4 regions of the Serratia grimesii genome follow, and region 3 is predicted to be linked to each of the others. Evidence: predicted binding sites of a transcription regulator. Region 3 holds the regulator's gene; each other region holds the start of a gene.
What was found. Region 3 encodes PurR, which represses purine synthesis genes. Its sites were predicted from a motif close to CANGCAAACGTTTGCNTG; they were not measured.
Positions count from the first base shown of each region.

Region 1: the regulator PurR is predicted to act here: its motif matches at 5,702-5,719, upstream of SGBXF1_RS23630 (nucleobase:cation symporter-2 family protein).
Region 2: the regulator PurR is predicted to act here: its motif matches at 3,285-3,302, upstream of raiA (ribosome-associated translation inhibitor RaiA).
Region 4: the regulator PurR is predicted to act here: its motif matches at 3,993-4,010, upstream of carA (glutamine-hydrolyzing carbamoyl-phosphate synthase small subunit).

Region 1 is NZ_LT883155.1:5,060,426-5,068,576, forward strand. Features, by position in the region: gene spoT (bifunctional GTP diphosphokinase/guanosine-3',5'-bis pyrophosphate 3'-pyrophosphohydrolase) at 1-1,481, shown strand, start outside; gene trmH (tRNA (guanosine(18)-2'-O)-methyltransferase TrmH) at 1,487-2,182, shown strand; gene recG (ATP-dependent DNA helicase RecG) at 2,179-4,260, shown strand; gene gltS (sodium/glutamate symporter) at 4,319-5,530, opposite strand; gene SGBXF1_RS23630 (nucleobase:cation symporter-2 family protein) at 5,773-7,173, shown strand; gene SGBXF1_RS23635 (AsmA family protein) at 7,302-8,151, shown strand, end outside.
Region 2 is NZ_LT883155.1:867,114-875,264, forward strand. Features, by position in the region: gene SGBXF1_RS04020 (3-deoxy-7-phosphoheptulonate synthase) at 1-65, shown strand, start outside; gene tyrA (bifunctional chorismate mutase/prephenate dehydrogenase) at 72-1,193, shown strand; gene pheA (bifunctional chorismate mutase/prephenate dehydratase) at 1,238-2,395, opposite strand; Phe leader region at 2,438-2,564, opposite strand; gene pheL (pheA operon leader peptide PheL) at 2,516-2,563, opposite strand; gene raiA (ribosome-associated translation inhibitor RaiA) at 2,685-3,026, opposite strand; gene bamD (outer membrane protein assembly factor BamD) at 3,339-4,070, opposite strand; gene rluD (23S rRNA pseudouridine(1911/1915/1917) synthase RluD) at 4,202-5,179, shown strand; gene yfiH (purine nucleoside phosphorylase YfiH) at 5,179-5,910, shown strand; gene clpB (ATP-dependent chaperone ClpB) at 6,041-8,151, shown strand, end outside.
Region 3 is NZ_LT883155.1:2,325,061-2,333,211, forward strand. Features, by position in the region: gene punC (purine nucleoside transporter PunC) at 1-338, opposite strand, end outside; gene punR (DNA-binding transcriptional activator PunR) at 462-1,406, shown strand; gene purR (HTH-type transcriptional repressor PurR) at 1,403-2,428, opposite strand; gene cydH (cytochrome bd-I oxidase subunit CydH) at 2,752-2,841, shown strand; gene sodB (superoxide dismutase [Fe]) at 2,895-3,473, opposite strand; gene SGBXF1_RS11020 (C40 family peptidase) at 3,670-4,491, opposite strand; gene SGBXF1_RS11025 (Grx4 family monothiol glutaredoxin) at 4,906-5,253, shown strand; gene rnt (ribonuclease T) at 5,405-6,094, opposite strand; gene gloA (lactoylglutathione lyase) at 6,177-6,584, opposite strand; gene idi (isopentenyl-diphosphate Delta-isomerase) at 6,923-7,462, shown strand; gene nemA (alkene reductase) at 7,581-8,151, opposite strand, start outside.
Region 4 is NZ_LT883155.1:689,432-697,582, forward strand. Features, by position in the region: gene pvcA (L-tyrosine isonitrile synthase) at 1-330, shown strand, start outside; gene SGBXF1_RS03230 (TauD/TfdA dioxygenase family protein) at 430-1,293, shown strand; gene SGBXF1_RS03235 (glycosyltransferase) at 1,315-2,574, shown strand; gene dapB (4-hydroxy-tetrahydrodipicolinate reductase) at 2,942-3,763, shown strand; gene carA (glutamine-hydrolyzing carbamoyl-phosphate synthase small subunit) at 4,234-5,382, shown strand; gene carB (carbamoyl-phosphate synthase large subunit) at 5,399-8,151, shown strand, end outside.

The sequences.
Region 1 (8,151 bases), 2.4 Mb from region 3:
AGATGATCCAGAAGATTCTCGCCGAGATCGAAGGGCGACTGACCGAAGCCGGTATTCCTTGCCGCGTCAGCGGTCGGGAAAAACACCTGTATTCCATCTACCTCAAGATGCACCTGAAAGAACAGCGTTTCCATTCGATTATGGATATTTACGCGTTCCGTGTGATCGTGAAGGAAGTCGATACCTGTTACCGCGTATTGGGCCAGGCTCACAGCCTGTATAAACCACGCCCGGGTCGGGTAAAAGATTATATCGCCATTCCCAAAGCCAACGGTTATCAATCGCTGCATACTTCATTGATCGGCCCGCATGGTGTGCCGGTAGAGGTGCAGATCCGTACTGAAGATATGGATCAGATGGCCGAAATGGGGGTTGCTGCGCACTGGGCTTATAAGGAAAAAGAACAGGGCGAAACCGGCACGACTGCACAAATCCGTGCCCAGCGCTGGATGCAAAGCTTGCTGGAACTACAACAAAGCGCCGGCAGCTCGTTTGAATTTATCGAGAGCGTAAAATCCGATCTGTTCCCAGATGAGATTTACGTTTTCACCCCAGAAGGCCGCATCGTTGAATTGCCTGCTGGAGCCACGCCGGTCGACTTCGCCTATGCGGTACACACTGATATTGGCCATGCCTGTGTCGGTGCGCGAGTTGATCGCCAGCCGTATCCGCTGTCGCAGTCACTGACCAGCGGCCAAACGGTTGAAATCATCACGGCTCCGGGTGCACGACCAAACGCAGCCTGGCTCAACTTTGTTGTCAGCTCAAAAGCACGAGCCAAAATTCGTCAGATGTTGAAAAACCTCAAGCGTGACGACTCAGTCGGCCTTGGCCGCCGTTTGTTGAATCATGCATTGGGCGGCAGCCGCAAACTGGCAGAGATCCCACAAGAAAATATCCAACACGAGTTGGATCGCATGAAACTGGCGACGCTGGACGATCTGCTGGCAGAAATTGGTCTGGGTAACGCCATGAGCGTAGTGGTAGCGAAAAACCTGCAAGGCGACCAATCCAATCTGGGTACGTCCTCTGGGGTTCGTAACCTGGCAATTAAGGGCGCCGATGGCGTACTGATTACCTTCGCCAAATGCTGCCGACCAATTCCAGGTGACCCGATTATCGCCCACGTCAGCCCAGGTAAAGGCTTGGTAATCCACCATGAATCCTGCCGGAATATCCGCGGCTACCAGAAAGAGCCTGAAAAATTCATGGCGGTAGAGTGGGACAAAGACATCGAGCAGGAATTCATCGCCGAGATCAAAGTGGACATGTTTAACCATCAGGGAGCACTGGCCAACCTGACAGCTGCAATCAATGCGGCTGAGTCCAATATTCAAAGCCTGAATACCGAAGAGAAAGACGGTCGGGTTTACAGCGCCTTTATCCGCTTAACCACCCGTAATCGCATCCATCTGGCAAATATTATGCGTAAAATCCGTATTATGCCGGATGTTATTAAAGTTAACCGTAACCGAAATTAGCGCCTATGAGCCCTGAACGCTATGCGCGGATTTGTGAAATGCTGGCAACCCGGCAGCCGGATCTGACGGTCTGCCTGGAACAGGTGCACAAACCGCATAACGTCTCCGCCATTATCCGTACCGCCGACGCCGTCGGCGTGCATCAGGTACATGCAGTATGGCCAACCACGCGCATGCGAACCCTGGTCTCCTCCGCAGCAGGCAGCAATAGCTGGGTCAATGTAAAAACCCACCGCACCATCACCGACGCAGTGACCCACCTGAAAAGTCAGGGTATGCAAATTCTGGCAACTAACCTTTCAGATCGCGCAGTGGATTTCCGCGAAGTGGATTACACCCGCCCTACCTGCATTTTGCTGGGTCAGGAAAAAACCGGTATTACCGAAGAAGCTCTGCGGCTTGCCGATCAAGACATCGTTATTCCAATGATCGGTATGGTGCAATCACTCAACGTCTCCGTCGCCTCAGCACTGATCCTGTATGAAGCACAACGTCAGCGACAAAATGCCGGCCTGTATCGCCGCGAGCGCAGCATGCTCGATGAAGAAGAACAGCAGCGTCTGTTGTTCGAAGGCGGTTACCCGGTGCTAGCCAACGTGGCAAAACGTAAAAAGCTGCCACGTCCGCACATTGACGAACAAGGTCAAGTGATCGCCGATGCCGAATGGTGGGCAACCATGCAAGCCACGGTACGCAAATGAAAGGCCGCCTGCTGGATGCTGTCCCACTGACCACACTTTCCGGGGTTGGAGCCAGCCAGGCGGGGAAACTGGCCAAAATTGGCCTGGAAACCATTCAAGATCTGCTGCTCCACCTGCCGTTACGCTATGAAGACCGTACCCGGCTTTATCCAATAAACGACCTGCAACCAGGTATCTTTGCCACGGTAGAAGGCGAAGTTCTGCGTACTGACATCAGTTTTGGTCGGCGGCGCATGCTAACTTGCCAGATCAGTGACGGCACCGGCCTGCTCACCATGCGTTTCTTTAACTTCAATGCGGCGATGAAAAATAGCCTGGCAACAGGTCGTCGCGTAACCGCCTATGGCGAAGTTAAACGCGGTAATCATGGCGCAGAGATTATTCATCCTGAATACCGTATTCAGGGGGAAAGCAGCGAGGTTGAGCTGCAAGAATCATTGACGCCGGTCTACCCAACCACCGAAGGCATACGACAGGCCACGCTTCGCAAACTCACCGATCAAGCACTGGAGTTGCTGGATACCTGTGCGATTACCGAGCTACTGCCATCGGAGTTGAGCGGTGGCTTAATGAGCCTGCCAGAGGCATTACATGCTCTGCATCGCCCACCGCCGGATATCCAATTGGCAGATTTGGAGCTGGGTAAACACCCAGCGCAAAAACGTCTGATCATGGAAGAATTACTGGCACATAACCTCAGCATGCTGGCGGTGCGCGCCGGTGCACAAAGTTATCAGGCGCTCCCCCTGATGCCGGACGATCGGCTTAAAAAACAATTCCTCACTCAGTTGCCCTTTGCACCTACTGGTGCACAAGAACGCGTGGTGGCCGACATCGAAGCCGATATGCAAAAAGGCTTCCCAATGATGCGTCTGGTGCAAGGCGACGTTGGCTCCGGCAAAACGCTGGTAGCGGCACTGGCGGCACTGCGCGCCATCGCCCACGGTAAGCAGGTGGCATTAATGGCGCCCACCGAATTGTTGGCCGAACAACACGCCAACAATTTTCGTCAGTGGTTTGAACCGCTGGGGTTGGAGGTCGGCTGGCTGGCTGGCAAGCAAAAAGGCAAGGCGCGTATCGCGCAGCAAGAAGCGATTGCCAGCGGGCAGGTGTCGATGGTGGTTGGTACGCACGCCATTTTCCAGGAACAAGTACAATTTTCAGGTCTGGCGTTAGTGATCATTGATGAGCAGCACCGGTTTGGCGTACACCAGCGCCTAGCGCTGTGGGAAAAAGGTGAAGAGCAAGGCTTCCATGCCCATCAGTTGATCATGACCGCCACGCCAATCCCACGCACACTGGCGATGACTGCCTATGCCGATCTCGACACGTCAGTGATAGATGAACTGCCACCGGGCAGAACGCCAGTCACTACCGTCGCCATTCCCGACACACGACGTGCCGATATTATCCAGCGGGTAAAAAGCGCCTGCATGGAAGAAGGCCGGCAAGCGTACTGGGTGTGCACACTGATAGAAGAATCTGAGCTGTTGGAAGCCCAAGCGGCAGAAGCCACGTGGGAAGAGCTGAAAACCGCGCTACCCGATCTGAACGTTGCGCTGGTGCATGGTCGCATGAAGGCGCAAGAAAAACAGGCGGTGATGCAGGCTTTTAAACAGGGCGAATTGCAACTACTGGTGGCAACGACAGTGATTGAAGTTGGTGTCGATGTGCCCAATGCCAGCCTGATGATCATCGAAAACCCAGAACGGTTGGGACTGGCACAATTGCATCAGTTACGCGGCCGCGTAGGCCGTGGCGCCGTGGCTTCACACTGCGTTCTGTTGTACAAAACGCCGTTGAGCAAAACCGCACAGAAGCGTCTGCAAGTACTGCGGGACAGCAATGACGGCTTTGTTATTGCCCAGCGCGATCTGGAAATTCGCGGACCAGGCGAACTCTTGGGTACACGCCAAACCGGCAGTGCTGAATTCAAAGTGGCTGATTTACTACGCGACCAAGCGATGATCCCGGAAGTACAACGCGTCGCCCGCCATATACATCAACAGTACCCGGAACATGCCCGTGCGCTGGTTGAACGCTGGTTGCCGGAAAAGGCACGTTATTCCAATGCCTAACCTCCTGCTATAGAAAAGGGCGCCAATTGGCGCCCTTTTCGTTTATGACAACAACAACTCAGCCAATCGCTGGAAATACCGGCAGCAGCAGATACAGCTTAATCACAATCGCGTTGGCGATATCAATAAAGAACGCCCCCACCATAGGGACCACCAGAAACGCGAGATGCGATGGGCCGAAACGATCGGTAATCGCCTGCATATTGGCGATCGCCGTAGGCGTGGCGCCCATACCGAAGCCGCAGTGGCCTGCAGCTAATACCGCAGCATCGTAATTTTTGCCCATCACACGATAGGTGACGAAAATCGCGTACAACGCCATCACCAGCGTCTGCACCGCCAAAATCGCTAACATCGGCAATGCCAGGGAAGCCAGTTCCCACAACCGCAGGCTCATCAACGCCATCGCCAGGAACAACGACAGGCTAACGTTGCCCAGTACCGACACGGCTCGCTCAAACACGGTATAGAAACCCGTGAAGGCCAGTGTGTTACTGAGGATCACACCAACAAACAGCACACAGACAAAGTTTGGCAGTTCAAACACCGTGCCATTCAGTAAGCCAGAGATCAGCTGACCCAGGCTCAAACAGATGGCAATCATCGCTATGGTTTCAATCATGACCAGCGAGGTAATTAAACGGCCACTTTCCGGTTTTTCAAAACCGCTTGGCTGAACGCTGTCATCCGGAGAGCCTTCTGGTGTAGAAGAATGCTTCACCAGGTAACGCGCCACCGGACCGCCGATCAGGCCGCCCAATACCAACCCAAAGGTGGCGCAGGCCATCGCAACTTCCGTGGCATTTTCAAAGCCGTAACGCTCAATGAACAACTTACTCCAGGCCGCCCCGGTACCGTGGCCGCCGGAAAGGGTTATGGAACCGGCGATCAGACCCATCAACGGATCCAGACCAAGCATTTTCGCCATGCCGATGCCGATAGCGTTCTGCACCAGCAGCAAACCCAGCACCACAAACAAAAATACCATCAATGCCTTGCCGCCCGCGCGCAACCGCGCCAGGTTGGCATTGAGACCAATAGTGGCAAAGAAGGCCAGCATCAACGGGTCTTTCAACGACATATCGAAGCTGATTTCCCAGTTTGCGAGCTTTTTCAGCGCTAATAACAGAATAGCCACCAGCAAGCCACCGGCGACAGGTGCGGGAATGGTGTATTTTCTTAACAAAGGAATACTGGTGACGCATTTGCCCCCAAGGAGCAAAACCAGTGTTGCCGCGACTAACGTGCCATAAGTATCAAGATGAAACATCCAGGTACTCCATGTAAGGGGAAAGATCCAATTAATAAATAATAAGTTATAGAAAACCGCTTAGTTTTTAAAACTTGATGAGTGCAGGATTAGAAGTAAAAAACGCTGATAATACAAGAAAAAATGAATGAAAATGCGACATAACCGTCGATTCTGCTAACAGAATATTAACGCGCAACCGTTTGCTTTTATGGGGCAAATCATTAAAATGCCTGCTTTGCCGTTTCCGGAAATGCCACATCATGACCATGCCATCTGCCGAGCTCGATGCAGTGCAAAAAGCATCCTCAACGCCTCGCAATAGCGAACTCATTTATCGTCTGGAAGACCGACCACCACTGCCGCAAACTCTGTTTGCCGCCGGTCAGCACCTGCTGGCGATGTTTGTTGCGGTGATCACCCCAGCTCTGTTGATCTGTCAGGCATTAGGTCTACCGGCACAAGACACCCAGCACATCATCAGCATGTCGTTATTTGCTTCCGGTTTGGCCTCTATTTTGCAAATTAAAACCTGGGGACCGGTCGGTTCTGGCCTGCTATCGATTCAAGGCACCAGCTTTAACTTCGTTTCACCGCTGATTATGGGTGGACTGGCACTGAAAAACGGTGGCGCCGATGTCCCTACCATGATGGCAGCACTGTTTGGCACATTGATGGTCGCCTCCTGCACCGAAATCCTGTTATCTCGCGTACTGCATCTGGCGCGCCGCATCATCACCCCGCTGGTATCTGGCATTGTGGTGATGATTATCGGTTTGTCGCTGATCCAGGTCGGACTGACCTCCATCGGTGGCGGCTATGCCGCGATGAATGATCACAGCTTCGGCGCGCCAAAAAACCTGATGTTGGCCGGCGCCGTACTCTTGGTCATTATTCTGCTTAATCGCCAGCGTAACCCGTACCTTCGCGTCGCCTCGTTGGTGATCGCCATGGCGGTTGGTTACCTTCTGGCATGGGCAATGGGGATGTTGCCAGAAACCCAGCCTGCCACCGAAACAGCGGCGATTATCATCCCAACACCGCTGTATTACGGTTTGGGCTTTGACTGGAACCTGCTGCTACCGCTGATGCTGATCTTTATGGTCACGTCATTGGAAACCATTGGGGATATCACCGCGACCTCTGACGTATCGGAACAACCGGTCAGCGGCCCGCTGTACATGAAACGCCTGAAGGGCGGCGTGCTCGCCAACGGCCTGAACTCTATGCTGTCCGCAGTGTTCAATACTTTCCCCAACTCATGCTTCGGTCAGAACAATGGTGTGATCCAACTGACAGGTGTTGCCAGTCGCTATGTGGGGTTCGTAGTGGCGTTGATGCTGATCGTGTTGGGCTTGTTCCCGGCAGTAGCCGGTTTCGTCCAGCACATTCCTGAACCGGTCTTGGGCGGTGCGACCCTTGTGATGTTCGGCACCATTGCCGCGTCGGGTGTACGCATCGTGTCACGTGAACGACTGAACCGCCGCGCGATCATGATCATGGCGCTCTCACTGGCCGTTGGCATGGGTGTCTCTCAGCAACCACTGATCTTACAGTTCGCGCCGGACTGGCTGAAAACCCTGCTCTCTTCTGGCATTGCTGCCGGTGGTATCACCGCTATCGTGCTGAACCTGATATTCCCGCACGAACACGAAAAACAATAACTGTCACACAGCTTGTCAAACGGCCGCTTGCGGCCGTTTTTTATTGCCTATCAGACCATTGCACTTGAGATGCCCAGCTAATTACGGCATAAACAGGGTATCTTTTTTGACCGACGCGGATGTAGACGATGAAATTTATCGGGAAACTGTTGCTGACGTTGCTACTGCTGGTAGTGCTGGCCATTGCATTGTTGTACGTCATCGGGCAAACCCGTTGGGCTGCGGGCTGGTTAAGCCGCTGGGTCAGCGATCATAGCGAATATCGCCTGTCGGTGGCGAAACTCTCTCACTCATGGGGTCAACCCGGCCAAATCAGTCTGGAAGATGTCCAGTTGGCTAAAAAAAATCAGCCGCCATCACTGGTCGCCAAACGTCTGGACCTGGGTCTCAGCCTGCGCCAAATTACCGAGCCGCGTTATTTCCATAGCGTAACATTGCGCGACGGTACGCTTAACCTCCAACAGCAAGACGCGGGATTGCCAATACAGGCCGATGTATTGCAACTGAGCAATATGGCGCTGCAATCCAACGATGAAACCTGGCAGCTCAACGCGCAACAGGTCAATGCTGGCATCACACCATGGCAACCCAACGTCGGCCACCCCTTGGGCGAAAACAACCAGTTCCAGTTCAGTGCGGGCTCAATGACACTGAACGGCATCCCCGCCTCGCAAGTCCTGGTACAGGGCGAGCTTAAACAAAACCAGTTGCTCCTAAGTAACTTCGGTGCCGATTTGGCGCAAGGTGATTTGACGGGTGTAGCCACCCGCAGCGCCGACGGCAGCTGGCAGGTGGAGCGACTGCGTCTGAGCGGTGTGCGTCTGCAGACGCCACTCACGCTGGAACAGTTCTGGCAACGCTTTACCGCCATGCCACCAATTACGCTTAAACGTTTTGATTTGATTGATGCACGGCTAGAAGGAAAAGAGTGGGCATTCAATGATCTCGACCTGTCACTGCAAAACGTCACCTTCCAAC
Region 2 (8,151 bases), 1.5 Mb from region 3:
AGACGCTGCTGCGCCATATGCACCAGGAACTCGGCGCCGCGCTGACGGCTCGCACTGGAGAGTAGTAAGTTATGGTGGCTGAACTGACCGCGCTGCGCGATCAAATTGATGAAGTGGATAAAGCGCTGCTGGAGCTGTTGGCAAAACGTTTACAACTGGTAGCGGAAGTGGGTGAGGTGAAAAGCCACCACGGCTTACCCGTCTATGTTCCTGAACGTGAGGCCGCAATGTTGGCCTCACGGCGTAAGGAAGCAGACAATCTTGGTGTACCGCCTGACTTGATCGAGGACGTACTACGTCGGGTTATGCGTGAGTCTTACGTCAGTGAGAATGACAAAGGCTTTAAAACCCTGAATCCACAGCTGCGTCCGATTGTCATTATCGGCGGTAACGGCCAAATGGGCCGGTTGTTTAATCGTCTGCTGACGCTGTCCGGCTACCAAGTCAAGGTATTGGATCAGCAAGATTGGCCGCAGGCCGATGCTTTGCTGGCAGACGCCGGAATGGTGATTGTCAGCGTACCTATTCACGTGACCGAAAGCGTCATTGAACGGTTACCGCAGCTGCCGGCGGACTGTATCCTGGTCGATCTGGCTTCGGTAAAAAATCGTCCGTTGAATGCTATGTTGGCTGCTCATGCCGGTCCTGTGGTAGGTCTGCATCCGATGTTTGGTCCAGACGTTGGCAGTGTAGCCAAACAAGTTGTGGTGTATTGCGATGGTCGCGAGCCGCAAGCCTATCAATGGTTGCTGGCGCAGCTGCAGGTATGGGGCGCGCGTTTGCACCGTATTAGCGCGGTTGAGCACGATCAGAACATGGCCTTCATTCAGGCACTGCGCCATTTTGCGACCTTTGCTTATGGCTTGCACCTGGCAGAAGAAAACGTTCAGTTGGAACAGTTACTGGCACTCTCTTCACCGATTTATCGGTTAGAGCTGGCGATGGTCGGGCGGCTGTTTGCTCAGGATCCGCAACTGTATGCGGATATCATCATGTCGTCGGAAGAGAACATTGCATTGATCAAGCGGTACTACCAACGGTTTGGTGAGGCGATAAAGCTGCTGGAACAGGGCGATAAACAGGCCTTTATTCAAAGTTTCCAGAAAGTAGAGCATTGGTTTGGTGACTATGCGCAGCGTTTCTTGGTGGAAAGTCGCTCGTTGTTACGTCAGGCGAACGACAGCCGGCAGTAATAGCGTATTGGGGTTCGGCACTGCCGAACCCTTTTTTATCGCATTTAGGACGGATTGACCGGGACCACGTTGTCACTGGGGTAGCAACCCAGCACCTTCAGCGAACGCGTGATTGGCGTCAGATCCCTCAACGCTTTCTGCATCGCTTCAGAACGCAGGTTAGCCTGCACATCGATATAAAACATTTCTTCCCACGGATTACCGTTAATTGGGCGAGACTCCAGTTTGGTCATGATGATGCCGTTATCGCGCAGTACCAACAATGCTTCTACCAACGCGCCTGACTGTTGACCGGTAGCCATAATCAACGTCGTTTTAGCCGGGACTTGTTCTGAGACGTCAATAGCTTTACGCGCCAGCACAATGAAGCGGGTAATGTTCTGCTGTTGATTGGCCAGATTATGTTCCAACACCTGTAGACCATAGAGTGCACCGCCAGCTTCGCTGCCCAATGCGGCAGCTTTTGGTGAGTTCAATTTGGCAACTTTTTCCATCGCTGCTGCGGTGCTTTCACAATACTCAATTTTCCAGTGCGGGTAGCGGTTAATGAATTGGCTGCACTGTTGGAATGGCTGAGGGTGGCTATACACGGTTTCGATCTGTGCAAGGTCAGTATCATTGGCAACCAGGACGCAGTGATCGATAGGGTTGGTCAGTTCGCCGACGATCGACAGGCTGGTGTGCTGCAGCAGATCGTAGACGTCGTTAATCGAACCTGAACTGGTATTCTCGATTGGCAGAATGGCGTAATCCGCCTGACCAGTTTCGACCTGGGTAAAGATATCCTGGAATTTCTGGCAACCGCATTCGATCAACTGATCGAAATGACGCGCGGCGTATTGACGCGCAGCCAAGTGTGAATAAGACCCCTTAGGGCCAAGGAATGCGATGCGGGCGGAATGCTGGCTGATTTGATTGAGTTGGCTCTGTAATAGCGCCTGCTGAGTCAATACAGAATCTTCGATAATCAGTTGGAACAAGCGAGTGACGTAAAAACCGTCCAGGTCATAGGGCTTGGCTGCAGCGATCAGGGCATCCAGCAAGTCGCGCTCACGCTCTTTATCGCGGATTGGCCGATGGGAGTGGAGTTTGGTTTTGCCTACTTCTACCGCCAGCTCACGGCGCTCTGCCAGCAAGGACAGCAATTTCAGATCCAGTGCGCTGATGCGTTTGCGCAGCACGAGTAACGGGTTGTCAGTCATAATCAGCTTCTGCCTTGTATTTTTATACGTTGTAAAATAGCCATAAAAAAAGCCCCCTGTTTTCAGGAGGCTTTGCTGTTCGTCTTCGCATTCTTTATCACACGACGAAACGCCTCCCAATCAGGGGAAGGTAAAAAAGAATGCGAAGAAAAACGGTTTACGGACCATGTGTTATCCAGAGTGTGTGATACAGGTTTTAAAGTAACCGCAGGCTTTTATCTCGTCAATAAAAAAACCAGACATCAAACGCGCCCTCAGGCGCGTTTGATGTGAAACAGCCGCTAAACGGTTATTCCTGTTCCGGCTCTACTTCCGGAATAATGTCCTTCACGCTGGTCGCGGCACGGCGTGCTTCGCCTTTATGCTGCACCTTATTCAACTGGCGCTCCAACTTGGCGATCAAATCGTTAACGGCGGTGTACATGTCATCATGTTTTGCGCTGGCAACTAGCGGGCCGTTAGGTGTGGTAATGGTGGCGTCGGCAACAAACCCTTGTGGTTCTTTGGATAGAACGATATGCGGGTTAATCAGTTGGGCCTGCCATTTTTCCAGTTTGGTGAGACGGTCTTCGACGTGACTGCGGATTGCGGGAGTGATATCCATTTGTTTGCTGGTAATGTTCAATGTCATATAACTTACCTCTCTGTCTTTCCGTCTTGGATGGATCCAGCATACCTCGCTTTTTGTTTAAATGCGTGATGTAAATCACGTTTTTTTGTCACTTTTTGCAAAGTTAGTTCAATCTGTGATTCAGCATTTGTATTGGCTATCTAACGCTTGAGTCTTGTGAGCGGAACGCGCATTATTGAAGGGATGCGCGGTGGGGCATTATTGCTAACACTGTGTTTTTGCTTGTGTATTTATCCTGTTTTGGCTAAGTATTCGGCAAATGAAAACGGCAGCCTCGGCTGCCGTTTTGTTTTTCTACTGTTGCCAATCAGGTTATGCTGGGTTGGCAGCAATCACTTTGCCCACTTTGTCGGCCTGACCGTTCAGTTGCAGCTGCTTATACGCATTTTCCATCAGCGGCAACGCATCGCGCGTCGCTTTGGTATCTGGGTATTCACGCAGCATCTGCTCGGCGCGATTAACGACCGCGACGTAGGCACCGCGTTTAGTGTAGTATTCCACCACCGAAAGCTCATACTTGGCCAGGCGGTCTTTCAGATACACCAGACGCTTGTTTGCATCGGTCACGTACTGGCTGTTCGGGTACTGCTGAATCAGCTGGCTGAAATCGCGAAACGCCGCGCGTGCATGCTGAGGATCTCGGTCTGAACGATCGACCCCGAAGAAGCCTTGCAATGCACTGTCATCCAACGCCATATCGGTCAGACCACGCATGTACATCACGTAGTCGATGTTCGGGTGCGTTGGGTTCAGACGCATGAAACGATCGATAGACGCCTGAGCCAGCGGTAAATCGGCAGATTTGTAGTAGGCATAAATCAGATCCAACTGGACCTGCTGAGAGTACGGCCCGAAAGGATAGCGGTTATCTAACGCTTCGAGTTGCGTAATCGCGCCCTTAAAGTTACCGTCCTGCAGTTTTTGCTGGGCAGTAGCATAGATTTCCGAAGGTGGGTTGTCGGGAACCGCATCCTTGGATGTGGAGCAACCTGCCAGCGCCAGGCTCAACGTGGCTGCCGCCACCAGATATTTCATACGCGTCATGACGTTTTGATTATCCTCAGGGTGTTATTCCGGGAGACTGTCCGTTAAGCTCCCGACAAAGACCAGGTACAATAGCACATTATATTAAACGGCATCGCCGTGAAAACCCAACGTTAACGAAGAAGCTGCATATGGCACAACAAGTACAACTCACCGCAACGGTGGCCGAATCTCAACTCGGACAACGTTTAGATCAGGCTTTGGCCGAATTGTTCCCTGATTATTCACGATCTCGCATAAAAGATTGGATCCTGGACAATCGGGTGCAGGTCAATGGCAAAACGATAAACAAACCGAAAGAGAAGGTGCTGGGGGGAGAGACGGTCGCCATTGATGCACAGATAGAAGAAGAGGCACGCTGGGAACCGCAGGATATCGCCCTGAATATCGTTTACGAAGACAGTGATATTTTGGTGATCAACAAACCACGCGATCTGGTTGTGCACCCTGGCGCCGGTAATCCGGACGGCACTGTGCTCAATGCATTGCTGCACTATTATCCTGAAATTGCCGATGTGCCACGTGCCGGCATCGTGCACCGTTTGGATAAAGACACCACCGGTCTGATGGTGGTGGCGAAAACCGTTCCAGCACAAACTCGACTGGTCGAAGCACTGCAGGCGCGTGAAATTACGCGTGAATATGAAGCGGTTGCTATCGGTACCATGACTGCAGGCGGTACCGTTGAGGAGCCAATTTCGCGCCACTCAACCAAACGCACCCATATGGCAGTACACCCAATGGGCAAACCGGCGGTGACGCATTACCGTATTATGGAGCACTTCCGCGCACATACTCGTTTGCGTTTGCGTCTGGAAACCGGTCGTACTCACCAGATCCGTGTGCACATGTCGCACATTAACCATCCGCTGGTGGGTGATCAGCTATACGGTGGCCGTCCACGTCCGCCAAAGGGTGCGTCAGACGCATTTATTGCCACACTGCGCGGTTTCGATCGCCAGGCGCTGCACGCCACCATGCTGCGTTTATATCATCCGATCAGCGGTATCCAAATGGAGTGGCATGCGCCGCTGCCACAGGATATGGTCGATCTGATTAACGCACTGAAAGCTGACACCGAAGAATTCAAAGATCAGATGAACTGGTAATGGATTCGCTCATCTTGCCGGATTGGCCGCTGCCTGCAGGCGTAAAAGCCTGCAGCACAACCCGTAGTGGTGGCGTTAGTGTGCCACCCTATGATTCGCTCAACCTCGGAACCCACGTGGGTGATGAGGCTCGGGCAGTCGCGGATAACCGCCAACGGCTGGTGGTGGGGGCAGCTCTACCGCAGATGCCGGTTTGGTTGGAACAGATACATGGTACGCGTGTCGTACGGTTAGATGGGCGAACGCCGACCGATCTGCGTGCGGACGCGGTTTACAGTAATGTGCCGGGGCAGGTGTGTGCAGTGATGACGGCAGATTGCTTGCCGGTGCTGTTTTGCTCGCAGGCCGGTGATGAAGTGGCCGCAGCCCATGCCGGTTGGCGCGGGTTGTGTAATGGCGTGCTGGAACACACGGTGGCAGAGTTTGCCACTGAGCCAGCAAACATTACCGCCTGGCTCGGTCCGGCGATTGGTCCAGAGCAGTTTGAAGTCGGGCCAGAGGTGCGTACTGCGTTTATAAATGTAGATGCCGACGCTACCGCTGCTTTTACCCCACAGGGTGATAAATTCCTGGCTAACATCTATCTACTGGCACGCCAGCGCTTACAGCGCGCAGGTATCCACGCTATCTACGGTGGTGATCGCTGTACGGTGAGCGAAATCAGTCATTTTTTCTCCTATCGCCGCGATGGAATAACCGGACGTCTGGCAAGTTTAATCTGGGTGATATAACCTATTGAATTAGGACGGTCCAAAGACGCATGATGTAGTACCGAAAATATACAGTCGAAATAACCTTGAAAATTTGAGGGATGACCTCATTTAATCTCCAGTAGCAATTTCGACCAATCTTGGAGGTGTTATGCGTCTGGATCGTCTTACCAACAAATTCCAGCTTGCCCTCGCCGATGCCCAATCTCTTGCACTTGGGCGCGACAACCAGTTTATTGAGCCGTTACATCTGATGAGCGCCCTGCTTAATCAGGAAGGGGGCACGGTTCGTCCACTTTTAACTTCTGCCGGTATTGATGCAGGGCGCGTGCGCACTGAAATCGAACAGGCACTGTCTCGTCAGCCTCAAGTCGAAGGTACCGGTGGTGACGTTCAACCGTCTCATGAACTGGTGCGTGTCCTTAACCTGTGTGACAAGCTAGCGCAAAAGCGGGCGGACAAATTCATTTCTTCCGAACTCTTTGTACTGGCGGTGCTTGAGGATCGCGGGACATTGACCGATCTGTTGAAAGCGGCCGGTGCGACAACCGATAAAATCAGCAAGGCTATTGAGCAAATGCGAGGTGGAGACAGCGTGGAAGACCAAGGTGCTGAAGACCAACGTCAGGCATTGAAGAAATACACTATTGATCTGACCGAGCGTGCCGAGCAGGGCAAACTTGACCCGGTTATCGGCCGTGACGAAGAGATCCGTCGCACCATTCAGGTGCTGCAACGTCGTACCAAAAACAACCCGGTGTTGATCGGCGAGCCTGGCGTGGGTAAAACCGCCATCGTCGAAGGTTTGGCGCAACGCATTATTAATGGTGAAGTCCCGGAAGGCCTAAAACATAAACGTGTGCTGTCCCTCGATATGGGGGCGCTGATCGCCGGGGCCAAATACCGCGGTGAGTTTGAAGAACGTCTGAAAGCGGTGCTGAGCGATCTGTCCAAACAGGAAGGCAGTGTCATTCTGTTTATTGACGAACTGCACACAATGGTCGGCGCGGGTAAAGCCGATGGCGCGATGGATGCCGGTAATATGTTGAAACCGGCGCTGGCGCGTGGGGAACTGCACTGCGTCGGTGCCACCACGCTGGACGAATATCGCCAGTATATAGAGAAGGACGCGGCGCTCGAACGTCGTTTCCAGAAAGTCTATGTGGCAGAGCCTAGCGTTGAAGACACCATCGCTATCTTGCGTGGCCTGAAAGAACGTTATGAACTGCATCATCATGTGCAGATCACGGACCCGGCGATTGTTGCGGCGGCGACATTGTCGCACCGATACATTTCTGATCGCCAGTTGCCGGATAAGGCCATTGACCTGATCGATGAGGCCGCGTCCAGCATCCGTATGCAGATGGACTCAAAACCAGAATCACTTGATCGTCTGGAGCGCCGCATCATCCAGCTTAAACTGGAGCAGCAGGCACTGAGTAAAGAGTCAGATGACGCCAGTAAGAAACGCCTGGAAATGCTTAGCGGTGAGCTGGAACAGAAAGAGCGTGAATATTCAGAGCTGGAAGAAGAGTGGAAGGCGGAAAAAGCTTCACTCTCCGGTACGCAGAATATCAAAGCGGAACTTGAGCAGGCCAAGATCACCCTGGAGCAGGCGCGTCGCGTCGGCGATCTGGGGCGTATGTCGGAACTGCAGTACGGCAAGATCCCAGAGTTGGAGAAACAGCTTGCCGCTGCCACATTGGCTGAAGGCAAAACCATGAAGCTGTTGCGTAACCGGGTGACTGACGCAGAAATTGCCGAAGTGCTGGCACGTGCCACCGGTATTCCGGTCGCCAGAATGCTGGAAGGTGAACGTGACAAGCTATTACGCCTGGAGCATGAACTGCATACACGGGTTATTGGCCAGGATGAGGCAGTGAGTGCCGTATCCAATGCCATTCGTCGTAGTCGCGCTGGGCTTTCAGATCCAAATCGGCCTATCGGTTCGTTCCTGTTCCTCGGCCCGACCGGGGTAGGTAAAACCGAACTCTGTAAGGCGTTAGCTTCGTTCCTGTTCGACAGTGACGATGCGATGGTGCGTATCGACATGTCCGAGTTTATGGAAAAACACTCGGTATCACGGCTGGTGGGGGCACCTCCAGGCTATGTCGGTTATGAAGAAGGGGGTTACCTGACTGAAGCTGTGCGTCGTAGACCTTATTCGGTGATTCTGCTCGATGAAGTGGAGAAGGCGCATCCAGATGTCTTCAACATCCTGTTGCAGGTATTGGATGATGGGCGCCTGACCGATGGCCAGGG
Region 3 (8,151 bases):
ACCGCGGCGGAACAAACCCCAATGGCCTGGATAAAACGCAGCGACCAGAGCTGAACGGCATTCTCTACCCACAACATGCCCAGGCAACCCAGGGCAAACAGGGCCAGACCAATCAATAGTACGGGCTTGCGGCCAAGGTGATCGGAAAGCGGGCCCCAGAGTAATTGTGCAAAGGCAAAGCCGGCCAGGAAGATACTCAGGCTGGCGCTGATCGCCCCGGCAGAAATTTGCAGGTCTTGCTGCATCACACCAAAAGCGGGCAAGTACATGTCGGTAGCCAGGTAACCCAGCATACTCAGACCGGCAAGATAGAACATAAAACCAAAGGAATTTCGCATGGTATTTCTCGTTAATATTTTATTGTCGCAGGTTTTTAGCGCCGGCAAGTGTATCCGGCTGGATCTCTGCTTGTGAAACGGTAATATTTGCAAAGTGCTGTTAAAAAAATTGAAGGCAAAACCATGTGGTCTGAATATTCTCTGGATGTAGTGGATGCTGTTGCCCGAACCGGTAGCTTTAGCGCAGCGGCGCAGGAATTGCATCGGGTACCCTCAGCGGTAAGTTACACCGTGCGGCAACTTGAGCAATGGCTGGCGGTACCGTTGTTTGAGCGTCGTCATCGTGATGTGGAGCTGACGCCTGCGGGTGTGCTATTTATTCAGGAAGCGCGTGGTGTCATCAAAAAAATGCTCGACACCCGACGGCAGTGTCAGCAAGTAGCCAACGGCTGGCGTGGTCAGTTGAAGATTGCCGTAGATATTATCGTCAAGCCACAGCGTTGCCGTCAGTTGGTGTTGGATTTTTATCGGCATTTTCCTGACGTTGAATTATTGGTTCAGCCAGAAGTGTTTAATGGCGTGTGGGATGCATTGGTGGATGGCCGTGCTGACATGGCGATAGGTGCGACGCGGGCCGTGCCGGTCGGTGGTGGGTTTGCCTTTCGCGATATGGGCGACATGCGTTGGTTATGCGTCGCCAGCCCCCAGCACCCGCTGGCCGCTTTAGAGGGGTTACTGAACGATGACCAGCTCCGGCCTTTCCCGTCACTGTGTCTGGAAGATACCTCACGTAATCTCCCCAAGCGGGTCACCTGGACACTGGATAACCAACGGCGGTTGGTAGTGCCGGACTGGGCGTCGGCGGTGGATTGCCTGTGCGCCGGATTGTGTGTGGGGATGATGCCCGCACATCAGGTCTTGCCGTTAGTAGAACGTGGGGAACTGGTAGCGCTACAGTTGCAGCAGCCGTTTCCTGCCAGCCCCTGTTGCCTGACATGGCAGCAAAATACGCCATCACCGGCGATGGCCTGGCTATTGGACTATTTAGGCGACAGCGAAACGTTGAATCAGGAATGGTTAAGTGAAGTGACGCCGGAAACCGCAGTGGCTTCCGGCGTGAATGACTAACGGCGGTAATCGATAAACGGACCGTCAGCAACCGAACGGCGCTCAACCAACTTAGGATGAACCTCGATCACCTGTGACTCTTCACGCTTGCTGATGATGCGGTCCAATAACATGGTGAATGCCATCTCACCCAAGCGCTCTTTAGGTTGATGAATCGTGGTCAGTGCCGGGGTGAAATAGCGCGCATTGCGCACGTTATCATAGCCAATGACCGAGATATCTTGCGGCACGCGTAGCCCAAGCTCATCGGCGGCACAGATAGCCCCCATTGCCATGATATCGCCGCCACAGAATACCGCGGTTGGACGCTGCTTCTGCGACAGTATCTGGTGCATGGCCTTGTAGCCGGATTCTGGCTCAAAGTCACCCTGGACGACCCACTCGTCGCGCACGTCGATATTGGCTTCTTCCATGGCTTTTAAGAAGCCCTGATGGCGTCCGCCCCCAGTGTTACGCGCCAGTTGGCCGGGAATGGCACCGATATCGCGGTGTCCGCGCTCGATCAGATAACGTCCAGCCAGATAGCCACCTTCGAAGGCATTATCAATGATGGTATCAGTAAAATCACCGCGTGCTGCGCCCCAGTCCATCACGACCATCGGGATGTTGCGATAATCTTCCAACATGCCGAGCAATTGGTCTGGGTATTCTGAACACATCACCAACAAGCCATCGACGCGCTTTTGCGCCAGCATCGCCAGATAGGCGCGCTGTTTGTCCAAATTGTTGTGCGAGTTACACAGAATCAGCGTATAGCCTTTGCTGTAGCAACTGTTTTCTACCGCTTCGATCACTTCAGCAAAGTAGGGCGCTTCACTAGAGGTTGCCAGCAGACCAATCGATTTGGTGTGATTGACCTTCAGACTGCGCGCCACAGCACTGGGTGAATAATGCAGCTCTTTAATCGCGGCACCCACGGCCGCTTTTGTCTCTTCGGCGACGAAACGAGTCTTATTGATGACGTGCGAAACGGTGGTGGTGGAAACGCCAGCGCGTTTGGCCACATCTTTAATCGTTGCCATGTAAAGAATGACTCCTGAACTCACATGTTGCAGTATGTAAGTGTGATGTTAATCGTTTGCCTGCGTAGATCCTTCTCCAAAGAAGCGAAAACTGAGTTTTTAGTGTGTTGAAGTCGTCAGCGCTTGGTCAGGAGGGGCATTTTGCCGGTACACAGTTGTGAACTGCGAATTTTGTCCCATATTGAGCAAAAGGGGAAGAGGTAATCGGTATTATAAACCGGGAAATGATAACAAGATTTTATTGGCCAACTGTGTGAAAATGGTTTGACGCATTAATTGTGTGCCTTTTATCCTTGGGAAAACCAATCTGAAAAGGAGTTGTAATGGATACCGATCTGAAAATGTCACTGTTCACCACTGTCTGTGCGCTGGCCGTGATTATTGCTTTTAGCTTCACCGCAGCATTGAACTGATCCCCGAAGTAAAAACAGGCGCAGCTTAGTGCGCCTGTTTGCCTCAACCCGCGTTATGCCAGGTTTTTCTCCACAAATGCCCAGTTAACCAATGCCCAGAAATTCTCCAGGTAGGTCGGGCGTGCGTTGCGGTAATCGATATAGTAGGCGTGTTCCCACACGTCGACGGTCAGTAACGGTTTGTCTTCACCGGTCAGCGGCGTACCAGCGTTCGACGTATTAACAATAGCCAGCGAGCCGTCAGCCTTTTTCACCAGCCAGGTCCAGCCGGCGCCAAAGTTTTTGATTGCAGCCTCGCTAAATTGCTCTTTGAAGGCGGCGAAAGAACCAAACGCCTGATTGATAGCGGTAGCCAATGCGCCCTGAGGCTCACCACCGCCCTGTGGCGATAAGCAGTGCCAATAGAAGGTGTGGTTCCATACCTGAGCGGCATTGTTGAAAATGCCGCCACTGGACGCCTTGATAATCGCTTCCAGAGATAACCCGTCAAACTCGCTACCTTTCAGCAAATTGTTCAGATTGACCACATAGGCGTTGTGATGCTTACCATAGTGGTATTCCAGTGTTTCTGCTGAGATGTGGGGTTCGAGAGCGTTTTTCTCATACGGTAGTGCAGGTAGTTCAAACGACATTGCTTCCTCCTTATACAGGATCCATCCGGTACTCAATTACCTGGGTAACAGGTTGGCCTGTTTTTATTGTGGGTATTTAGCTTAGCAATTTTCGCAATAAAAATCAGTGATGAGTCTGAGAAAGGTACAGGTACGGCAGTAAGCGTTGGAGAATTAAACCGAAGAGAGCGGCTGGTAAGGCCAGCCGCAGAACGAATTATCGAATGGTTTTCGGTGTCACTACACGGCGTGCGCCGATGTAATGGTTTTGCCAGTAGTCATTGTCGAGCTGGCTGATACGAATTTCTTCACCGGTGCGCGGAGACTGAATAAATTTGCCGTTGCCCAGATAGACACCTACATGGTCGGCTACGCCGCGATTGTTAATGCGGAAGAACACCAGGTCACCACTTTCCAATTCATTTTTCTTGATCGGTGCGGCGTCACGCAGGTGATACATTTCGTTAGCGGTGCGTGGCATTTTGATTTTTACCACGTCTTTATAGGCGTAATAAATCAGACCGCTGCAGTCAAAACCGGTTCTTGGTGAAGTACCGCCCCAGCGGTAAGGTTTGCCCATTTGGTCCATCAGCTTGGCCATCGCGGTTTGCTTGGCGTGCTGGTAGCGTTTCTTATGTGCTGGGGTGAGCTTCAGCGGTTTTTCATCACGTGCCAATTTAGCGGTTGCCATACCGGCTTCACGATGACGACCATAGCCTTTTTTGTAACCCTTTTTCGGCGGGGTCACTTTGATTTTGGCGATTTGTTGAGTTTTGTGTTTCGATTTGGCGCTGACGATCTTTTTAGCGGCTTTTTCTGTTTTGGCTTTGGGAACCTTGGCTGTTTTTTGCGGGGTGGTGACTTTTACTTTTTTGCTGCTAGCCTTAACCGCTTTCTTTTTCTTACGGTCATCTGGCCGGGCTTCGTTTACGTGGCTCTTGCGCTGCTCAGCGGCAATACGCGCCTGTGGCGCTGCGTGCGCCAAATTGAAGAATAGCTGTGTAAACAACAGCACAAAAAGCGTAAGAATTAAACGCATGTCGACGTTACCAACCTTGGCCCCGGAACAGATATCGAAAGAATGACAGTATTCCCGAATTTCGCCATATAAAACAGCGAAGAACTCATAAATGATAATCCATATTGTGAGAAAACGTTAATGGCATTTTTTTTGCCGAAAAATCAAACCGTTAATGTATAAAAAACCAACAGAAAACGCGTGGGGAATAATTAAACGACGTGTTTTGGTGAAAAAATATATTAGTGAAATGGCCAGATTAAAAATGTTATTCTGTCCATATGTTTTGGTCGGAAAGGCCTTGCCGGTGATACGCGACTGACAATGGGGAATGCCCTTGCAAAAGATGGCGTTTTCTTGTGACGGTTTCAGCCGCTACAATAGCCCGTGTGATGCATGTTGTAGCCATGAGATTTGGCTTGAGGAAGCAATATAATGACGACGACGATTGAAAAAATTCAGCACCAGATCGCTGAGAACCCAATTTTGCTGTACATGAAAGGTTCACCGAAATTGCCAAACTGTGGTTTCTCCGCACAAGCCGTGCAGGCATTGTCTGCCTGTGGCGAGCGTTTTGCCTACGTTGACATTTTGCAGAACCCGGACATTCGTTCCGAGTTACCGAAGTATGCCAACTGGCCGACGTTCCCACAGCTGTGGGTCGACGGTGAGCTGGTCGGTGGCTGTGATATCATCATGGAAATGTATCAGCGTGGCGAACTGCAGCAGCTGATTAAAGAAACGGCAGAGAAGTACAAACAGCAGGAAGACCAGCAGCCATAACAGGCTTGGTTTTATTGTTGGACGAGATCGGGCGGTGCCAGCTAATACTGGGCCGCCCGATTTTTTTCTCTAAACGCGTCGTTTTTCTGCTGCTGTGTACAACGTTCTTGCAACAGCAGAGAACGTTGTCCGCCAGGCCGTGATATGTAATTTAGATATCTTCGTCGGTATTGGTGGCCGCTAGAGGCCAGCCACCAAGGCGCTTCCAGCGGTTAACCAGTTCACAGAACAACTGAGCAGTTTGCTCTGTGTCATATAATGCTGAGTGCGCTTGGGCGCTATCGAATGGAATGTTGGCGGCAATACAGGCTTTAGCCAGCACGGTTTGCCCGAGTACCAGTCCGCTCAATGCTGCAGTGTCAAAGGTGGCGAACGGATGGAAAGGGTTGCGTTTCAGACTGGCGCGTTCCGCCGCGGCCATCAGAAAGCTGTGATCAAAATTGGCGTTGTGCGCCACAATAATCGCTCGGTTACAGCCCCGGTCCTTAATACCTTTGCGCACGGCTTTGAAAATAGCGTGCAGCGCATCGTGCTCGCTGACGGCACCACGCAACGGGTTACTGGGATCGATGCCATTAAAGGCCAGCGCTTCTGGTTGCAGATTCGCGCCTTCAAAAGGTTCCACGTGGAAGTGCAGGGTTTCGTCCTGCTGCAACCAGCCGTTCTCGTCCATTTTTAACGTCACAGCGGCAATTTCCAACAATGCGTCAGTTTTGGCATTAAATCCGGCGGTTTCTATATCTATGACTACGGGGTAAAACCCACGAAAACGGCCACTCAGGGCGTTAAGATCACTTTTTTCGGCCATCAGTTTCTTATCTTCATCGAATGCAGCGCGCATTATGGCAAATTTTGCGCCCGGTTGCAGGCGGTTATCACGCGGATAAAAACAAGGGCGCAAAAAGCGCCCTTGTTGATCGATCTCAGTGGCCGAGACCATGGCCTGCGTGTTTATTCTCGATCAGCTCAATCTTGTAACCATCTGGGTCTTCAACAAAGGCGATGACCGTGGTGCCACCTTTGACAGGGCCGGCTTCGCGGGTGACTTTGCCGCCGGCTTTACGGATGCTGTCACAAGTCGCAGCTACATCGTCAACACCCAGTGCCAGATGACCGAACGCGGTGCCCATTTCGTAGCTGTCGGTGCCCCAGTTATAGGTCAGCTCAATCACCGCTCCTTCGCTTTCATCGGTATAGCCCACAAACGCCAACGAGTATTTGTATTCAGGGTTCTCGCTGGTACGCAGCAAGCGCATGCCTAATACCTTGGTATAGAAGTCGATGGAGCGTTGTAAATCACCGACGCGGATCATGGTATGGAGTAAGCGCATAATTCCTCTGATTGGATGTGCCGTTGCCAACGGCGGATGGATTGAAGCGAAATCCAGTATAGCGTTGCCGCATAAAGGATTTCAATGTACGCCACGGTAGGGCGCACAATGCGCCTATAGTGACATTGTCACTTATTATGACTGCGAGGAGATAAACGCACACTTTGTCGCCGAAAGGATCCTGAAAATCGCTACTATAAGCATTGTGAAGCACCGTGCGGCCTGACAGCGAAGTAAAGCCTGGGTTGGACTGGGTTAGTTCATTAATTAGGATCTTGTTTATATGGTTGTTTATTTTTCCAGTGTTGATTTACTCCCCTTGCTGGAGGAGCCAACAAATGGATGAAATGCTGATACTGGTTGATGCCGAGGACAACGTTATTGGTTCGCAAACCAAAATGCTGGTGCATCAGCAGGGTTTACTGCACCGGGCATTTTCAATATTTATATTTGATAGCCAAGGGCGTTTGCTGCTGCAGCAGCGGGCTTTCAGTAAATATCACTCGGCTGGTTTATGGACCAACAGTTGCTGCGGTCACCCACGATGGGGAGAGCAAACGGTAGCAGCAGCGCAACGTCGGCTGCATGAAGAAATGGGCTTCAGCAGTGAATTGCAGCAGGTAGCCAGTTTTACTTATCGTGCAGAGGTTCCAGGCGATTTAATTGAGCACGAGTTCGATCATATTTACGTGGGGCTATTTAACGGCGAACCGCAGGGGCATCCTGCAGAAGCGAATAGTTGGTTGTGGATTGACCTTCAGCAATTGACGAATGAGATGCAACGTAATCCAGGTGAATTTACCGTTTGGTTTAGAACAATAATGGAAAATGTCGATGCCAGTGAAATAGCACGCTGGGCGGCTCTGGTGGCCCGTTAAATTCATCTCTGAAGATTGCTCTACCTATGCTCACCAACACGGTCAGTTCAGCAAGGCGCGCATTCATCGATATAAAAATGGGCCACATTTGTTATGTGGCCCATTTATTTTATGCGTCTTATTTTTCAGATAAGAAAGGGTAGTCGGTATAACCCTCAGCACCACCACCGTAGAAGGTAGCAGGTTGCGGTTCGTTCAGTGCCGCATTTTGTTTGAGACGCTCAACCAAATCAGGGTTGGCAATATAGCTGCGTCCAAAGGCTACCGCATCGATAAAGCCTTTAGTGATCAGCTCTTCTGCTTTTTCAGCAGTGTAAGCACCCGCGCCGACAATCACCCCTTTAAAGTGGGCACGTACCGAGTCGCGGAATGCATCGGAATAAGGTTTACCACCAGCCCAGTCCGGTTCGGAAATGTGCAGGAAAGCAATGTTACGTTTGTTCAGTTCTTCAACCAGGTACAGCGCTGCGTCTTCCTGATCTTCACCGTTATCCAGGCCGTTAAACGGACCCAGTGGTGAAATACGGATACCGACATGTTCTGAACCCCACTCAGCAATGCTCGCATCAACCACTTCTAAGGTCAGGCGAGTGCGGTTTTCAATGCTACCACCGTATTGATCGGTACGCTGGTTAGATGCTGGAGCCATAAACTGGTGCAGCAAGTAGCCGTGCGCGGCGTGCAGTTCG
Region 4 (8,151 bases), 1.6 Mb from region 3:
GATTACGCTGGTTCCAACGCGGCGCTGCAAAAAGATGCCAAACAACGTGCGTGTGGCGTGATACAGCGTAGCTGGGCTTGGGGCAATTTGTTGGCCCAGCATTTCCCATCGGCGATACGCTTGTCTATTCATCCGCAGCCTGCGGACAGCCTGAAAATGGGCATCCATATGATGCCAACAAAAGATGATTGGCTGACCCCGTGGCACGGTGTAGCGGCGAACATCAACGGACAGTTTGTATTGATGAAGCGCAAGGATGCTCAACAGTTAGCGGGTGAGCTGGTAACGATCCGCGGGACACCCAGCCATTACCTGATCGAACAGCCTTAAATGGCGTAATAGGCCAGATTACGCCCGCAATCTTGGCGGGCGTCTTTTAACGGCACGGTTGCCGTGTGAGCAGCAAATTCGATTCAAGGAGAGTTACTGATGGACAATCAAACACTGAACTGCCGCATTGAACTGAATACCCCCTTTGGTGCGGTACTGACCCCTATGCACTCTGGGCAGCACATCAGCGAACTGCCGGTGGCTGCACTGCGGGCATTGGCGCAGCAGCATCATCTGCTGGTGTTGCGCGGCTTTGATTCCGGCTTTAACGACCCACAGGTACTGACTCATTATGCCGAGGGGTGGGGAGACATCATGATGTGGCCGTTCGGTGCTGTGTTGGACGTGAAAGAACACCCGGACGCCAAGGATCACATTTTCGACAGCAGTTATGTGCCACTGCATTGGGATGGTATGTACAAGCCGACCATTCCAGAATTCCAGCTGTTCCACTGCGTTGCTGCACCTTCACAGGATGAAGGCGGACAGACTACCTTTGTTGATACCACACGCTTGCTGGCCAATGTCGATGAATCACTATTGGCCCAATGGCTGACGGTATCGATCTCCTATCGTATTAAGCAGGTGGTGCACTATGGCGGTGAGGTATGTTCGCCACTGGTGGTGACGCATCCAAGCGGTCATGGGCAGATCATGCGTTACAACGAGCCACCGACCGAGGGCAAGAAATTCCTGAATCAGCATGCTTTGGAATACCACGGCGTGCCGCAAGATCAACAGGAGGCTTTCCATCAGACGTTGCAGCAGCACTTGTACGATCCGCGCCACTATTATGCCCATCAATGGCAGCAGGGTGACGTGGTCATAGCTGACAACTTCTCGTTATTGCACGGCCGTGAAGGTTTCACGGCCCGTTCCGCACGCCATTTGCAGCGCGTGCATATTCAGAGTCACCCGGTGTGCGCCAATCTGGCGCTGAAGCCGGCTAACGCAGAGGTTTAACCCGTTATGGCATGTATTCTGATGACCGCAGTGGCAACGCCGGGTCATGTTTATCCGATGCTGAGCATTGCTCGACACCTGATTGCGCAAGGGCATCAGGTTCGGGTGATGACCGGCGCCCTGTTTCGTGAACGTGCAGAAGCGGCTGGCGCGCAATTTATCGCCTTTGATGAGCGGGTGGATTTTGATTACCGCTATCTTGAACAGCACTTTCCAGAGCGTGCTGCGTTGCCTCCCGGTAATGCACAGATGGCGTTAGCGCTGAAAGATTTTTTTGCTGCGCCGATCCCACTATTGGATCAGCAATTACGCATCGCGATTGCGGCTGAGCCCACGGATTTGTTGATGGTGGAAAACTGCTTCTATGGCGTGTTGCCACTGTTGCAGACGATGGATCGTCCCCCGGTGCTCGGCATTGGCGTGACACCGTTGTCGTATTCTTCAACGGATTCGATCTTCTACGGGCCGCGTATACCCCCCGCATTATTGCCTCGTGATCTGCTGCGTGAGCAACTGGTGGATGATGAGACCCGTTTGCTCATCGATGAAGTGCAACAGCGTTTTGATTTTGCGATGGCTCAATCCGGCGGTAAGCCACTGCAACAAGCGTTTACTGATGCATTGATTGGCGGCTGTGATCGCTTCTTGCAACTGGCCACTCCGGCGCTGGAATATCCCCGTGACGATTTGCCTGACAGCGTGCGCTTTATCGGTCCATTACGCCATGTAGCGACGGCGGAGCAGACCCCAGATCTGTGGGATGAGTCAGATCGTCGTCCGTTGGTGATCGTCTCGCAGGGCACGCTGGCGAATGTCGATCTGCACCAGTTGATTGTGCCAACACTGAAGGCGCTGTCGCAGTTACCAGTGCGGGTTTTGGCGACCACTGGCGGGCGTTCGGTCGAAGCACTGTTGGCGTTGTTGCCTGCCAACGCTAAGGTACAAGAGTTTATCTCTTTCGATCACTGGTTGCCGCAGGCGGCGCTGCTGATCACCAATGGCGGTTACGGTTCGATCAACGCCGCGTTGGATCACGGTGTCCCCTTGATTGTCGCCGGTACGGGGGAGGATAAACTCGAGGCAGCTACGCGGGTGGTCGCTGCGGGCTGTGGGGTAAACCTACAGACCAGCAATCCGGATGAAGCACAGTTGAGGCAGGCTGTGCGGCAGATTCTGGCACAACCACTGTATCGACAGCGTGCGGCGCTGGTCCAGGCTGATTATGCTCGTCATGATGCGCTGGCGATGATCGCTGAGGAAGTGGTGGCATTAACCGGGTGAACAACCCGTTTCATGACCTTTTAGGCACCCTTCGTGGTGCCTTTTTTATGCAGTTTTATCCAGTCAAAACTGCATGATTATGTACAATCGCGAATGGGTGTTTATTGCAGCGAATGTTAACCCATTGACAGCATTACTGATGAAAAGCAGGGAATATCATAATTTTCTAATTATGAAATGAATCCTCTGGTGGTGATAAGGTGTGGCAGTTAACCTGAACCAATATCCCCACTATATTTGAAGTGGCATCCGTGTTGGCTGTGTTCACTCACCCGTAAGAGTACGTTCATCGGGGAAAACGCCTTTGCAGCCTGGGTGTCGCTCTGATTATCTCGGGTGCTGATATCACAATGACAAGAGAGCATGTATGACTGATTCACAAATCCGCATTGCGATTGCGGGTTCCGGCGGCCGTATGGGTCGTCAATTGATCCAGGCGGTACAACAGACGCCTGGTGTGGTGCTGGGTGCGGCGATTTCACGCCCGGGTTCAAGTCTGATCGGTGTTGATGCTGGTGAACTGGCAGGCATCGGTACGTTGGGCGTGGCTGTTAGCGACAGTCTGGAAAGCGTTGTCGATGATTTTGATATTCTGATCGACTTCACTCGTCCGGAAAGCTCCCTGATGTATCTGGCTTTCTGCGTCGAGCATAAAAAAGCTATCGTGATCGGCACCACCGGTTTTGACGATGCGGGCAAAGATGCCATCCGCGCTGCTGGCGAGCAGATTGGTGTCGTGTTTGCTGCCAACTTTAGTGTGGGCGTTAATCTGGTGCTGAAACTGTTGGAAAAAGCTGCCCAAGTGATGGGTGACTATACCGATATTGAAATTGTAGAAGCACATCACCGCCATAAAGTGGATGCCCCGTCAGGGACCGCGCTGGCGATGGGGGAAGCGATCGCCGGTGCGCTAGGGCGTGATCTTAAGGAGTGCGCCGTGTATGCACGTGAAGGTTATACCGGCGAGCGTGACCCAAAGAGTATCGGCTTTGCCACTATTCGTGCTGGCGACATTGTTGGTGAACACACAGCCATGTTTGCCGACATTGGCGAGCGGGTGGAAATCACCCATAAAGCCTCCAGTCGCATGACTTTTGCCAGTGGCGCAGTTAAAGCCGCTATATGGTTGAATAACTGTGATAAAGGTCTGTTTGATATGCGTGATGTACTGGGTCTTGACCAGTTGTAATTAATTTATACACCATCGTGATGTGGTTGTATTAATCATAACCATATGATTAAAGGACAATAATTTTATTGTCCTTTTTTTTAACATGAAAAATGATGTCTTCGTCATAATTATTGTTAGTGACGTGTATTTTTTTGTGTTTTTGTGGGTTTTTTCGTTCGTAATAGGCGTTGGTGATGTTTTCAACCCGATATTGGGTCTTCATTATTGCTATTTTCTGTCATCCCATCCCGCAACCGTTTACCAGCCCGAGTTTAGCGGTGTTTTTATGGCGACTGAGGCTATTAAACGCCGAGAAGTGCAAAAATAAGAGAAAAAATGGCGCTTTGGGTAGACAAGTGAAGCACTCATCATTAAAATGCGCCCAATTTGCCAAAAATTGACCTTGAGGGCGGTTTTTGCATTGATTTAGATCGCGATATCTGAATTAATATGCAAATATTGTGATTGATTATTCCTTGGAGGGTGTTTTGATTAAGTCAGCGCTATTGGTTCTCGAAGACGGAACCCAATTCCACGGTCGGGCCATCGGGGCAGAGGGTACGGCAGTGGGGGAAGTGGTCTTCAATACGTCGATGACCGGTTATCAAGAAATCCTCACTGATCCTTCCTACTCCCGCCAGATCGTTACTCTTACTTATCCCCATATCGGCAATGTCGGCACCAATGCTTCCGACGAAGAATCCTCCGCTGTACACGCCCAAGGCCTCGTCATTCGTGACCTCCCACTGATTGCCAGCAACTACCGCAACGAAGAAGGCCTGTCTGAATACCTGAAGCGTCATAACATCGTGGCGATTGCCGATATTGATACCCGCAAGCTGACTCGCCTGCTGCGTGAGAAGGGTGCTCAGAACGGTTGCATCATCGCTGCTGACACACCGGATGCTGCTTTGGCGTTAGCGAAGGCGAAAGCCTTCCCAGGCCTGAAAGGCATGGATCTGGCTAAAGAAGTGACCACCCAGGAAGCTTACAGCTGGCAGCAGGGTAGCTGGACACTGGAAGGCGAACTGCCGGAAGCCAAGACAGCTTCTGAACTGCCATTCCACGTTGTGGCATATGATTACGGCGCCAAGCGCAACATCCTGCGTATGCTGGTGGATCGCGGCTGCCGTCTGACGGTAGTACCGGCACAGACCCCGGCAGATGATGTATTGAAGATGAATCCGGATGGTATTTTCCTGTCCAACGGCCCAGGTGACCCAGAGCCCTGTGATTACGCTATCACGGCGATTAAACAGTTCCTGGAGACCGACATTCCGGTGTTTGGCATCTGTCTTGGCCACCAGTTGCTGGCACTGGCTAGCGGCGCAAAAACCGTGAAGATGAAGCTTGGTCACCACGGCGGCAACCACCCTGTGAAAGACCTGGATAACGACTGCGTCATGATTACTGCGCAGAACCACGGTTTTGCGGTGGACGAAAATAACCTGCCGGCCGAACTGCGCATCACGCATAAATCCTTGTTTGACCACACGGTGCAGGGCATTCACCGCACCGATAAAGCAGCGTTTAGCTTCCAGGGTCACCCTGAAGCCAGCCCGGGCCCACATGATGCCGCGCCGCTGTTCGATCACTTTATCGAACTGATCGAGACTTACCGTTCTAACGCCAAATAATCAGGAGCAGTAAAAAATGCCAAAACGTACAGACATAAAAAGCATCCTGATCCTCGGCGCTGGCCCGATTGTTATCGGCCAGGCGTGTGAGTTCGACTACTCGGGTGCCCAGGCGTGTAAAGCGCTGCGCGAAGAGGGTTACCGGGTAATTCTGGTGAACTCCAACCCGGCCACCATCATGACCGACCCGGAAATGGCAGATGCGACCTACATCGAGCCAATCCACTGGGAAGTGGTGCGTAAAATCATCGAAAAAGAGCGTCCAGATGCCGTGCTGCCGACCATGGGCGGTCAGACCGCACTGAACTGTGCACTGGAGCTGGAACGTCAGGGCGTGCTGGCCGAGTTTGGCGTGACCATGATTGGCGCGACCGCTGACGCGATCGATAAAGCTGAAGATCGTCGCCGTTTTGACGTAGCAATGAAGAAAATCGGTCTGGACACCGCGCGTTCAGGCATCGCACACAACATGGAAGAAGCGCTGGCGGTTGCCGCTGACGTTGGCTTCCCATGCATCATCCGTCCTTCCTTTACGATGGGGGGTACCGGTGGCGGCATCGCTTATAACCGCGAAGAGTTCGAAGAGATCTGCGAACGCGGTCTGGACTTGTCACCAACCAAAGAGCTGTTGATTGATGAGTCGCTGATTGGTTGGAAAGAGTATGAGATGGAGGTGGTGCGCGATAAGAATGATAACTGCATCATCGTCTGCTCGATTGAAAACTTCGACGCCATGGGCATCCATACCGGTGACTCAATCACCGTAGCACCGGCGCAGACGTTGACCGACAAAGAATACCAAATCATGCGTAACGCCTCGATGGCGGTGCTGCGTGAAATCGGCGTGGAAACCGGCGGCTCTAACGTACAGTTCTCGGTTAACCCGAAAACCGGCCGTTTGATCGTCATCGAAATGAACCCGCGCGTGTCCCGTTCTTCGGCACTGGCGTCGAAAGCTACAGGCTTCCCGATTGCTAAAATCGCCGCCAAGCTGGCAGTGGGGTATACGCTCGATGAACTGATGAACGACATCACGGGTGGTCGTACGCCTGCATCGTTTGAACCGTCTATCGACTACGTTGTGACTAAAATTCCTCGTTTCAACTTCGAGAAATTTGCCGGTGCTAACGACCGTCTGACCACGCAAATGAAATCCGTTGGTGAAGTGATGGCCATTGGCCGCACCCAACAAGAGTCGCTGCAAAAAGCCCTGCGCGGTCTGGAAGTCGGTGCCACAGGTTTTGACCCGAAAGTCAGCCTGGATGACCCGGAAGCGTTGACCAAAATTCGTCGTGAGCTGAAAGATGCGGGCTCTGACCGTATCTGGTACATCGCTGACGCCTTCCGTGCTGGCCTGTCAGTTGACGGTGTATTCAACCTGACCAACGTTGATCGCTGGTTCCTGGTACAGATTGAAGAACTGGTGCGCCTGGAAGAGCAGGTTGCCGAAACCGGCATCAACGGCCTGACCCAAGAGTTCCTGCGTACCCTGAAGCGTAAAGGCTTCGCTGATGCACGTTTGGCCACTTTGGCTGGCGTCGCCGAAAGCGAAATCCGCAAACTGCGCCACGGTTATGGCCTGCATCCGGTTTACAAACGTGTGGATACCTGCGCAGCAGAGTTCGCCACCGACACCGCTTACATGTACTCCACCTATGAAGAAGAGTGTGAGTCCAACCCGACCAATGACCGTCCGAAAGTGATGGTGCTGGGCGGTGGTCCGAACCGTATCGGCCAAGGCATTGAGTTCGACTACTGTTGCGTACACGCCTCGCTGGCGCTGCGTGAAGATGGTTACGAAACCATTATGGTCAACTGTAACCCGGAAACCGTGTCTACCGACTACGACACCTCTGACCGCCTGTACTTCGAGCCGGTGACGCTGGAAGACGTGCTGGAAATCGTGCGCATCGAGAAGCCGAAAGGCGTGATCGTGCAATACGGCGGCCAGACTCCGTTGAAGTTGGCGCGTGAGCTGGAAGCTGCCGGTGTGCCGATTATCGGTACCAGCCCGGATGCCATTGACCGTGCCGAAGACCGTGAGCGTTTCCAACAAGCGGTGCATCGTCTGGGCCTGAAACAGCCGGCTAATGCCACTGTTGCCACCATCGAACAAGCGGTAGAGAAAGCGGCGGGCATCGGTTATCCGCTGGTAGTGCGTCCATCCTATGTGCTGGGTGGCCGTGCGATGGAAATCGTGTATGACGACATCGACCTGCGTCGTTATTTCCAGAACGCGGTCAGCGTTTCTAACGACGCGCCAGTGCTGCTGGACCGCTTCCTGGATGACGCGGTAGAAGTCGACGTCGACGCCATTTGCGACGGCGAGCGGGTGCTGATTGGCGGCATCATGGAACACATCGAACAGGCGGGCGTGCACTCCGGTGACTCCGCTTGCTCACTGCCGGCGTACACCTTGAGCAAAGAAATTCAGGATGTTATGCGTCAGCAGGTTGAGAAATTGGCGTTTGAGCTGCAAGTTCGTGGCCTGATGAACGTACAGTTTGCTGTGAAGAATAACGAAGTCTACCTGATTGAAGTCAACCCACGTGCAGCACGTACCGTGCCGTTCGTCTCTAAAGCGACAGGTGTACCCTTGGCCAAGGTGGCTGCGCGTGTGATGGCAGGCAAAACACTGGCTGAGCAGGGCGTGACGGAAGAAGTTATCCCGCCGTACTACTCAGTGAAAGAAGTGGTGTTGCCGTTCAACAAATTCCCAGGCGTTGACCCGATTTTAGGGCCAGAAATGCGCTCTACCGGGGAAGTGAT